DNA from 2 places in the Streptomyces sp. NPDC051173 genome. Region 2 is predicted to be linked to the other one. Evidence: riboswitches for the same ligand, from Rfam matches in the RefSeq annotation. Region 2 holds a riboswitch; the other holds the start of a gene.

Region 1 (4,636 bases), on a different contig from region 2:
ACCGCACCGGCCGCCTGACGGCTCACGTCGTACGGTCGGGGGGACGGAGGGAGCCGTCGCGCAGTCCTCCGACGAAGGAGGACCAGGCGGCGGAGGAGAGCAACAAGGCGGACAGGGCGGTGTTCTTCGAGTCGCGCACGGCCAGGAGCCCGGGGGCCAGGCCGGCCGTCTCCACGCAGTTGTTCATTCCGGTGCTGTAGCTGCTGCGTCGCCACACTGCGCCGCACAGGGCCGAAGGGGAAGGTACGTACCGAGGCATTGCGGACATGGTGCCTCCTTACGCGCCGTCGTTGATCCCGGCGATGAAATCCAGCGAGTTCTCGTGCGAGAGGGCGTGCGCCCGCAGCGTGGTGAATGCCTCGGCGTACGCCCGGAGGTCTTCTTTCCGCTCGAGGTAGAGGCTACTCGTCAAATGGTCGAGAACAACCACGTCCAGATCAGCAATGCGCGGAAATGAGAAAATAACAAAAGGCCCGGTGATGCCAATATGGCCGCTCCTGGAGAACGGCAGTACATGCAGCCGCACATGACGCTGCGCACCCGTTTCCACCAGATGCCTCAACTGCCCGGCCATGACCTCCCGTCCACCGACCTGGTGGCGGAGCACAGCCTCGTCCAGCACGGCACACAACTCCAGCGGACTGTCGCCGCCCAGCACCGACTGCCGTGCCATGCGCACCCGTACCAGCTTCTCCACCTGTTCCGGCGGCGGGTCGTTGAGCGCCGCACGGGTCACCGCACGGGCATAAGCAGGAGTCTGGAGGAGGCCCGGCACGACCGTCGTCTCCAGGGTGCGTAACCGTGACGCCTCCGATTCCAGGCTGATGAAGTCGAGATACGCCGGGGGCAGCAGATTGCGGTAGGCGTACCACCAGCCCCGGCGGGCGCCCTCCGCATCGGCGGTGCCCGCGCCGCACAGTGCTCCCAGCAGCGCGCGCAGTTCGGGGTCCGACACACCGTAGGCGTCCAGCAGCAGCGCGACGTCCGAGGACTTCACGCCACTGCTGCCCGTCTCGATGCGGCTGACCTTCGACTGGTGCCAGCCCACCGCGTGCGCGGCCTCCAGGCTGGTCAGTCCGGCGAGTTCGCGCTGGCGGCGCAGCTCGCCACCGAGTTTGCGGCGGCGCACCGCGGGTCCGTTTCGCATAGCCCTGCCTCCGCCTGTGATGAACATGGTGTTTCTTGTCAATAGACCACTGTGCCGCCGGAATCCGGTCGCTCGTCGTAGAGTTCACCGCTTCGAGCGACAGATATATGCAGATACTGGGGGATCGCCCGCATCACCCCCATTTCCGGTGGCAGGCTGTCGGACAGAGCCGTCCGGAAGCGCTCTCGACTTCACGACGCATTGCGTCGGAGTCCGCTCCCGGCGGGAAAGGGACAGCGCCATGGCAGATCATCAAGAAGCCACCGTCACCCTGCCGAGCGCCCCCGCCTCGGTCTCCACCGCACGCCGCTATGTGGCCGGCGTGCTCGCGGACTGGGGGCTGCCGGGCGGCACGGAAGCCGCCGAGACCATCCGGCTGATCGTCTCCGAGCTCGCCACCAACGCCGTGCAGCACACCCGCGGCCAGTCGCCCACCTTCACCGTCGAGGTCCGGCTCGAACTCGACCGGCAGCTGCGGATCGGGGTCACCGACAGCCACCCGCGCTTCCCCCGCAGACTGCCCGCCGCCGTCCAGCAGGACAACGGGCGGGGCCTGGTCATCATCCGCTGCCTCACCGCGGAGCGCGGGGGAAGGGTCTTCTTCACCCCGAACCCGGACGGCGGCAAGACCGTGTGGATCTCGATGCCCTGGACCGTGCCCGCCCTCAGCGCCGAACGGTGAGGGCGGGGCCGGGGCCCCGCACGGCGTGCGGGGCCCCGGTGCGGCGTCGCGGCCGCCTTTCGCTGTGTGTGCCGGCGGGTCAGTCCACCCGGCCGTAGCGGACGTTGTTCGTCCAGATCCGCTCCAGGCGGACCACCGCACCCGTCTTGGGCGCGTGCCAGATCCTGCCGTCGCCCGCGTATATCCCGACGTGGTAGATGCCCTGGCCGGAGACGAAGAACACCAGGTCGCCGGCTTCGCGGGCGGCGCGGGGGATGTGGGTGGTCCGGTTGTACTGCTCGGCGGCGGTGCGGGGCAGGCTCTTCCCGGCCCGCTTGAAGGAGTAGAGGGTCAGGCCCGAGCAGTCGAAGCGGTAAGGGCCGGTCGCGCCCCACTGATAGGGGGAACCCTGTTTCGAGGCCGCGATGTGCAGTGCGTTGGTGGCGACGGTCGATGCCTCGGCTCCCGTCGCGCCGCCCGGCACCAGCACCGTGGCGCCGACGGCGGCGAGCGTGAGCGCGGAGGCCGCGCCGGCCCTGGACATCATTGACGGACGTTTGTGCGCGCCCATGTGCCAACCCTTCGTCAGCCGCCTGTGAAGGATGACCTGTCGGGTTCGGGCAGGCGAAGATGCCCGGCCGTGTCAACGGCTTCACCCCAAGGGCCGACCGCACTACTCTTGGTCGTCCCACCGTGCTCGGGTCCTCCATCCCCACCGGTGCGTTCGGTCGACCCGGCATCCAGACAGCGGCGGGGTTCGGCGTCCGCCTGGACCGCCCCGCCGGGATGGCGGGGTCTTGTCGTCGACCGGATCTTGGCGCAGCCCAGGTACGGATTCCGAGCGGAACCAGAGGTATGTGAGGCTGCTCACTCCCGGGCAATTCCGCTGGACACGACGGGGATTGTCCGTTTCGGCGAACCCCTGTTGAGCCCCTGGCCTGGGGGCCCGCGGCACCGCTCCGGCGCGGCGTGCTCGCCCGGTTGAAATCGATCACCGCGCGTCGTCTACGACACCGTCCGGCGTCTGGGGGAGCGGTGTTTATTCGCCCGCCGACCCGTGATCCATGGGCGCGGGCGGGAGTGCGAGCGGGACCGCGCCCCGACGCGCCCGTCGCGCCCCGGCCCGGACCGGCACCGGGCGCGCCAGGCTGCTCCCGGGCAACTCCCGCCCACCGCCCTCGAACGCGGCTGCGAGGGCTTCGCGCGGTCCCGCGCGGGCGACGCGCGCGGTCTGCGGCGCCCGTAGCCCGTCGTACGTGTCATGAGGGTGCGGCGGAGTGATCCGGCCCAGAAGATCCAGTAGATGCAGACGGCAGCGGCACGCGGTCCCGGCCCGGATCGCCGGATCCGTCCCTCCGGCCTCTCCGGTCCCGTGCGACCCCTCTGGCCATGGATGCGCAAAGAGTCAGTTAACGCGTTGGAAAACCTTCCGCTCTAATCTGCAATCCCTGGCTGTCCGATGAAGAACCCCAGGTCAAAGGTTGTAGAACTCTTGTGTGCCCCCGTTGGGTTCCGCTAGGGGGACTGGTTCGTCAGTGAGGTGGACGCATGCAACTCTCCCCGCATGAGCAGGAACGCCTGCTTCTCCATGTGGCCGCCGACGTAGCCGAGAAGCGCCGGGCCCGTGGGGTGCTGCTCAACCACCCCGAGGCGGTGGCCCTGATCACCGTGCACGTCCTCGAAGGCGCCCGCGACGGCCGGACCGTCGCCGAGCTGATGTCCTCCGGGCGCAAGGTGCTCGGCCGCGCCGAAGTGATGAGCGGCATACCCGAGATGATCCACGAGGTCCAGGTGGAGGCCACCTTCCCGGACGGCACCAAGCTCGTCACCGTGCACGAGCCCATCGGCTGAAGGGAAGACCGCCATGATTCCCGGAGAGTTCCTGCTCGCCGACGCCCCCGTCCCCCTCAACCAGGGGCTCCACCGCACCCGCCTCACCGTGCTCAACGCCGCCGACCGGCCCGTGCAGGTCGGCTCGCACTACCACTTCGCCGAGGCCAACCCCGGCCTCGACTTCGACCGCGCCGCCGCCCGCGGCAAGCGGCTCGACATCGCCGCCGGCACCGCCGTGCGCTTCGAGCCCGGCATCCCCGTCGAGGTCGGCCTGGTGCCGATCGCCGGCAAGCGCGTCGTCGAGGGGCTGCGCGGCGAGTGCGGGGGACCGCTCGATGACTGAGCTCAGCCGGGCCGCGTACGCCGATCTGTTCGGCCCCACGGCGGGGGACCGTATCCGCCTCGCCGACACCGACCTCCTCGTCGAGATCGAGGAGGACCGCAGCGGCGGCCCCGGACACGCCGGGGACGAAGCGGTCTTCGGCGGCGGCAAGGTCATCCGGGAGTCCATGGGCCAGTCCCGCGCGACCCGCGCCGACGGCGCCCCCGACACCGTCATCACCGGCGCCGTCGTCCTCGACCACTGGGGCGTCGTCAAGGCCGACATCGGCATCCGCGACGGCCGCATCACCGGCATCGGCAAGGCCGGCAACCCCGACACCATGGACGGCGTCCACCCCGACCTCGTCATCGGCCCCGAGACCGAGATCATCGCGGGGAACGGCAGGATCCTCACCGCCGGGGCCGTCGACGCCCACGTCCACTTCATCTGCCCGCAGATCGCGGACGAGGCCCTCGCCTCCGGCGTCACCACGCTCGTCGGCGGCGGCACCGGCCCGGCGGAGGGCAGCAAGGCCACCACCATCACCCCCGGCTCCTGGCACCTCGCCCGGATGTTCGAGGCGATGGAGGGCTACCCGCTGAACGTCGGCTTCCTCGGCAAGGGCAACACCGTCTCCTACGACTCCATGCGCGCCCAACTGCGCGCCGGGGCC
Region 2 (4,636 bases):
GCGCTGGCCGGCGATGTCCGAGCGCTGGGTGACCCATTGGCGCATGGGATAGGCGAGGGCGACGACCAGGGAGCAGACGACGAGCGCGAGCAGCGCCGCGCGCCCGGTGAGCCTGCCGCGGCGGCGGGTCCGCGCGCGGTACACCCGGGCCCGCGGGCCCCGCACCAGCGCCTTGAGTCTGGCCGCGGTCGAGAACCGGTCGCCCGCCACTTCGCCTCCCCGTGGTCCCTCGACAGCCTCGTTGACGAACGTACGTCCCCGGCCACGGTACGGGACCGTGGCCGGGGACGTGGTGAGGCTGTGGATATCACCCGGGGGTTTCGGCCCCCGGCGGGTGTCAGCCCTTGAAGCGCGGGAAGGCGCTGCGGCCCGCGTAGACCGCGGCGTCGTCGAGGATCTCCTCGATGCGCAGCAGCTGGTTGTACTTCGCGACGCGCTCGGAGCGGGCCGGGGCACCGGTCTTGATCTGGCCGCAGTTGGTGGCGACGGCGAGGTCGGCGATGGTGACGTCCTCGGTCTCGCCGGAGCGGTGCGACATCATGCACTTGAAGCCGTTGCGCTGGGCCAGCTCGACGGCGTCGAGGGTCTCGGTCAGCGAGCCGATCTGGTTGACCTTGACCAGCAGGGCGTTGGCGGCGCCCTCCTCGATGCCGCGGCCGAGGCGCTCGGGGTTGGTGACGAACAGGTCGTCGCCGACGATCTGCACCTTGTCGCCGAGGCGGCCGGTGAGGGTCTTCCAGCCGTCCCAGTCGTCCTCGAACAGCGGGTCCTCGATGGAGACCAGCGGGTACGCGGCGACGAGCTCGGCGTAGTAGTCCGTCATCTCGGAGGCCGAGCGGGACTTGCCCTCGAAGTTGTACGAGCCGTCCTTGTAGAACTCGGAGGCGGCGACGTCCAGGGCGAGCGCGATGTCCTGGCCGGGGGTGTAACCGGCCTGCTTGATGGCCTCGAGGATGAGGTCGAGGGCCTCGCGGTTGGAGCCCAGGTTCGGGGCGAAGCCGCCCTCGTCGCCGAGGCCGGTGGACAGGCCCTTGGCCTTCAGCACGGACTTGAGGGTGTGGTAGACCTCGGCGCCCCAGCGCAGGGCCTCGGAGAAGGACTCCGCGCCGATCGGAGCGATCATGAACTCCTGGATGTCCACGTTGGAGTCGGCGTGCGACCCACCGTTGAGGATGTTCATCATCGGAACGGGCAGCAGGTGCGCGTTCGGGCCGCCCAGGTAGCGGAACAGCGGCAGGTCGGAGGCCTCGGACGCGGCGTGCGCCACGGCGAGGGAGACGCCGAGGATGGCGTTGGCGCCGAGCGAGCCCTTGTTCTCGGTGGCGTCCAGGTCGAACATGGCCTGGTCGATCAGGCGCTGCTCGGTGGCGTCGTAGCCGACGAGCTCCGGGCCGATCTGCTCGATGACGGCCAGCACGGCCTTCTCGACGCCCTTGCCGAGGTAACGGTTCTTGTCACCGTCACGGAGCTCGATGGCCTCGAAGGCACCGGTCGAGGCACCGGACGGCACGGCGGCACGGCCCGTGGAGCCGTCGTCGAGGCCGACCTCGACCTCGACCGTGGGGTTGCCTCGCGAGTCGAGGATCTCGCGAGCTACGACGACGTCGATGGACGGCACGAGGGTCTCCTTCGTGTGTGTCTGGAGTTCTGCGAGCACGAGCCTAACGGGCGGCGGGGGCTCACCCTGCCGTCGGGACGCCCCACGGCCGGAAATTTGGAGCAAGTGGCGAGGTAATGGGGCGAATGGTGTTCGCTGAGCGATGAAGTGGGCCGGGCTTGGGTGCGGGTTTGCTTTTCCGCCTGCGGCGGGCTCGTTCCCCACCCCGCCCCTTCCCGAACTGGGGCGCGTGCCCCAGACCCCCGGCTACCGGTCTGTTGCCGCCTGCGGCGGGAGCGGCCTGCGGCCACGTCCTCAAACGCCGGACGGGCTGAATCGTGCGGACCGTAGCGAAGCGTGCTTCGGGGGTCTGGGGGCCCGGGGGCCGAGCCCGCGGAAAGACAGAGCCCCGCTCCGGCGCGGCTCGGGGTTCGCGTCGGAGCGGGGCGGTGTCGCCGTGCGCGGTACGGGTGCGGCGTGAGCCACCGCACCCACCGGATCAGCTGAGGTGCAGCTGCTGGCCCGGGAAGATCAGGTCCGCGTTGTCGACGACGTCCTTGTTGAGGTCGTAGAGCTTCTCCCAGCCACCCTTGACCTTGTTGGCGTCGGCGATCTTGCCGAGGGTGTCGCCTTCCTTGACCTCGTACTCGCCGTCGCCCTTCTGCACGGGCTTCGGGGCGGCGTGCTTCGGCGCGGTCTGCTTCGGGGCCGGGGCGGCCTCGGACTCGTCCTCGTCGGAGCTCTGCGCCTGCGGAGCGGCGTGCTTCGGGGCGGTCTTCTTCGGCGCGGCCTGGCGCTCGCTGCGGTCGGCGTGCGACTTGGTGGAGGTGCCGTGCGAGGCGGAGGACGAGTCGTCGGAGGTGTCGACGTCGGCCTTCGCGCCACCGGAGCTCAGGTTGCCCGCGCCGGCACAGCCCCAGGCACCGGGGCCCTGCATGGCGAGGAGCTTCTCGGCGACGGCGATCTGCTGGGACTTGCTGGCGTGGTCGGCTCGGTCGGCGTAGCTCTGACCGCCGGCGGCGTTCCAGGAGGACTGCGAGAACTGCAGGCCGCCGTAGTAGCCGTTGCCGGTGTTGATGGACCAGTTACCGCCGGACTCGCACTGGGCGACCTTGTCCCAGGTGGAGACGGAGGCGGCGTTCGCGGAGGTCGCGATCATCAGCGGGGCCGCGACCGCGGCGCCGGTGACACCGGCGAGCGTGACGATGCGGACGGCCTTGGACGGACGACGGTGCTTGCCCTTGGACATGAGTCGTTTCCTCACCGACGCCTACGAGGTGAGCTGTCGGGTTCGGGCTGTGAGTTCGCCCGGCCTCGTGTGCGAGCACACTCGGCTTCACCCCAAGCCGTCCCGGTCCCAGCGGACCGTTCCGGCGCCTACCTTGGTTCCCCCGCTCCTGCCTACGGCGCTTGCGCGACGACTCCGCCGGTCGCCGGCAGGATTCGGCGTGGCGACCGTGGTGCTCGCGGTGGCGAGCGGTCATGACGGTAAGCACTCCGGGCCGACGGGTTCAAACCCCTCTTTCCAGCCACAGTTGCCTCTTGTTACCCATAGAAACCTGACATTTCCGCAGGTGGGAGCGGGTGTGCCAAGTTTTGGAGGGGACCGTTCCGCGGAACTTCAACGAGACCCATGTCTCACTTTCGACTGGAACGGACATTCCCCCCGAACTGTCGGGCTATTTGCCGACCTCAAGCCGCTGACCAGGAAGGATCAGATCGGGATCGGAACCGACAACTTTCTCGTTGCGCTGGTACAGCGATTGCCATCCACCGTTAACGGAGTGAGCCTCCGCGATGACTGACAGATTGTCACCGGGCCGCACCGTGTAGTCCCCGGCGGCGGGCTTGTCCGTACGGGCGTCGCCACCGCCGCGCGAGGCACGGCCCTCGTCGCCCGAACGCGGCGGCTCGGCACGGTGCTTGCCCGAGCCCGAACCGGAACCCTGGCCGGAACCCTGACCGGAGCCGGTCTCCGGGCTGTCGGTGGACGGCGCGTGCGGGGACGCGGAGTCCGCGGGCGCCGGTGTGCCGGTGGACGGGTCGGCGGGCTTCTGCGTGGACGGCGCGCCCGACGTGGGGATTTCGGTGGGGTCGCCCGTGGGTCCGGTTGTCGGGCCGGTCGTGGGACTGTTCGCCGGGCCGCTCGTGGGGCCGCTCGGGTCCTTGCGGTGCTTGCCGCCTTCGGGCTTCCCGTCCCTGTCGCCCGCGGAGGGCGAAGGGGTCCCGGGAGAAGGCTTCGCGTCCGGGTTTGCCGACGGTGAGGCCGGGGCAGCCGGGGAAGCGGTGGAGTCCGACGGCGCGGAGCCGCCCGTCGCGGGTGCGGAGGGAGTGCGCTCCGGTGCACGCGGCGCGGGCGCGTCGTCCGTCGGCGCCTTGGTGCTGCCGGGGGTCACTTCCGGAGCCTTGCCGTCCTTGGCGAGGCCCGCGGCGGAGCCGCACGCCTGCCAGGGGCTCGCGCCGGCGTTCAGGACCTGCTCGGCGACGGCGATCTGCTGCTGCCGGCTGGCGAGGTCGGGGCGCGGCGCGTACGCGCGGCCCCCGTACTGCTCCCACAGCTCCTGGGTCATCTGCAGACCGCCGTAGGAGCCGTTGCCGGAGTTGGTGCTCCACGTCCCGCCGCTCTCGCACTGGGCGACGCGGTCCCACGTGGGGGCGTCGGCGGCGTTGGCGCCGGTGGCCGCGAGCAGCGGCATGGCGAGGGCGGACCCCGTCACCCCCGCTGCGACCACGACGGCGGGTACCTGACGGGGGCGACGATGTCGACCGTTCCCGGAGCGCATGCGATGGCCTCTCGTGTGACGGCGAATATGGTGGTCGAACATAGCCACCGGCCCCACGAGTCACAAGCCGGTGTAGCGCAGGTCACGCGGTGGTCACGACAGTTGACGCAGGGTCACCCGGCGCGTGTCTCGAACTCGACCGGCAGCGTGCGCAGTCCGCGCATGATGAGCCCGCCGCGCCACCGCAACTCCTCAGGATCGACAGAAAGCCGCAGGTCAGGGAGGCGCCGCAGCAGTGTCGCGAGCGCGGTCCTGC

The links. Region 2 has a riboswitch for cyclic di-AMP ahead of AB0435_RS25745 (transglycosylase family protein). Riboswitches for the same ligand answer to the same signal wherever they lie in the genome.
Region 1: another riboswitch for cyclic di-AMP. It lies ahead of AB0435_RS11535 (C40 family peptidase); the one in region 2 lies ahead of AB0435_RS25745 (transglycosylase family protein).

The regions. Positions count from the first base shown of each region.
Region 1 is NZ_JBFBBD010000015.1:18,888-23,523, reverse strand. It holds gene AB0435_RS11555 (8-amino-7-oxononanoate synthase) at 1-18, shown strand, start outside; gene AB0435_RS11550 (DUF397 domain-containing protein) at 23-268, opposite strand; gene AB0435_RS11545 (helix-turn-helix transcriptional regulator) at 278-1,147, opposite strand; gene AB0435_RS11540 (ATP-binding protein) at 1,389-1,829, shown strand; gene AB0435_RS11535 (C40 family peptidase) at 1,909-2,379, opposite strand; cyclic di-AMP (ydaO/yuaA leader) riboswitch at 2,384-2,581, opposite strand; gene AB0435_RS11530 (urease subunit gamma) at 3,357-3,659, shown strand; gene AB0435_RS11525 (urease subunit beta) at 3,673-3,984, shown strand; gene AB0435_RS11520 (urease subunit alpha) at 3,977-4,636, shown strand, end outside.
Region 2 is NZ_JBFBBD010000060.1:1,903-6,538, forward strand. It holds gene AB0435_RS25735 (septum formation initiator family protein) at 1-210, opposite strand, end outside; gene eno (phosphopyruvate hydratase) at 338-1,618, opposite strand; gene AB0435_RS25745 (transglycosylase family protein) at 2,097-2,846, opposite strand; cyclic di-AMP (ydaO/yuaA leader) riboswitch at 2,850-3,016, opposite strand; gene AB0435_RS25750 (transglycosylase family protein) at 3,277-4,329, opposite strand; gene AB0435_RS25755 (cytochrome P450) at 4,494-4,636, opposite strand, start outside.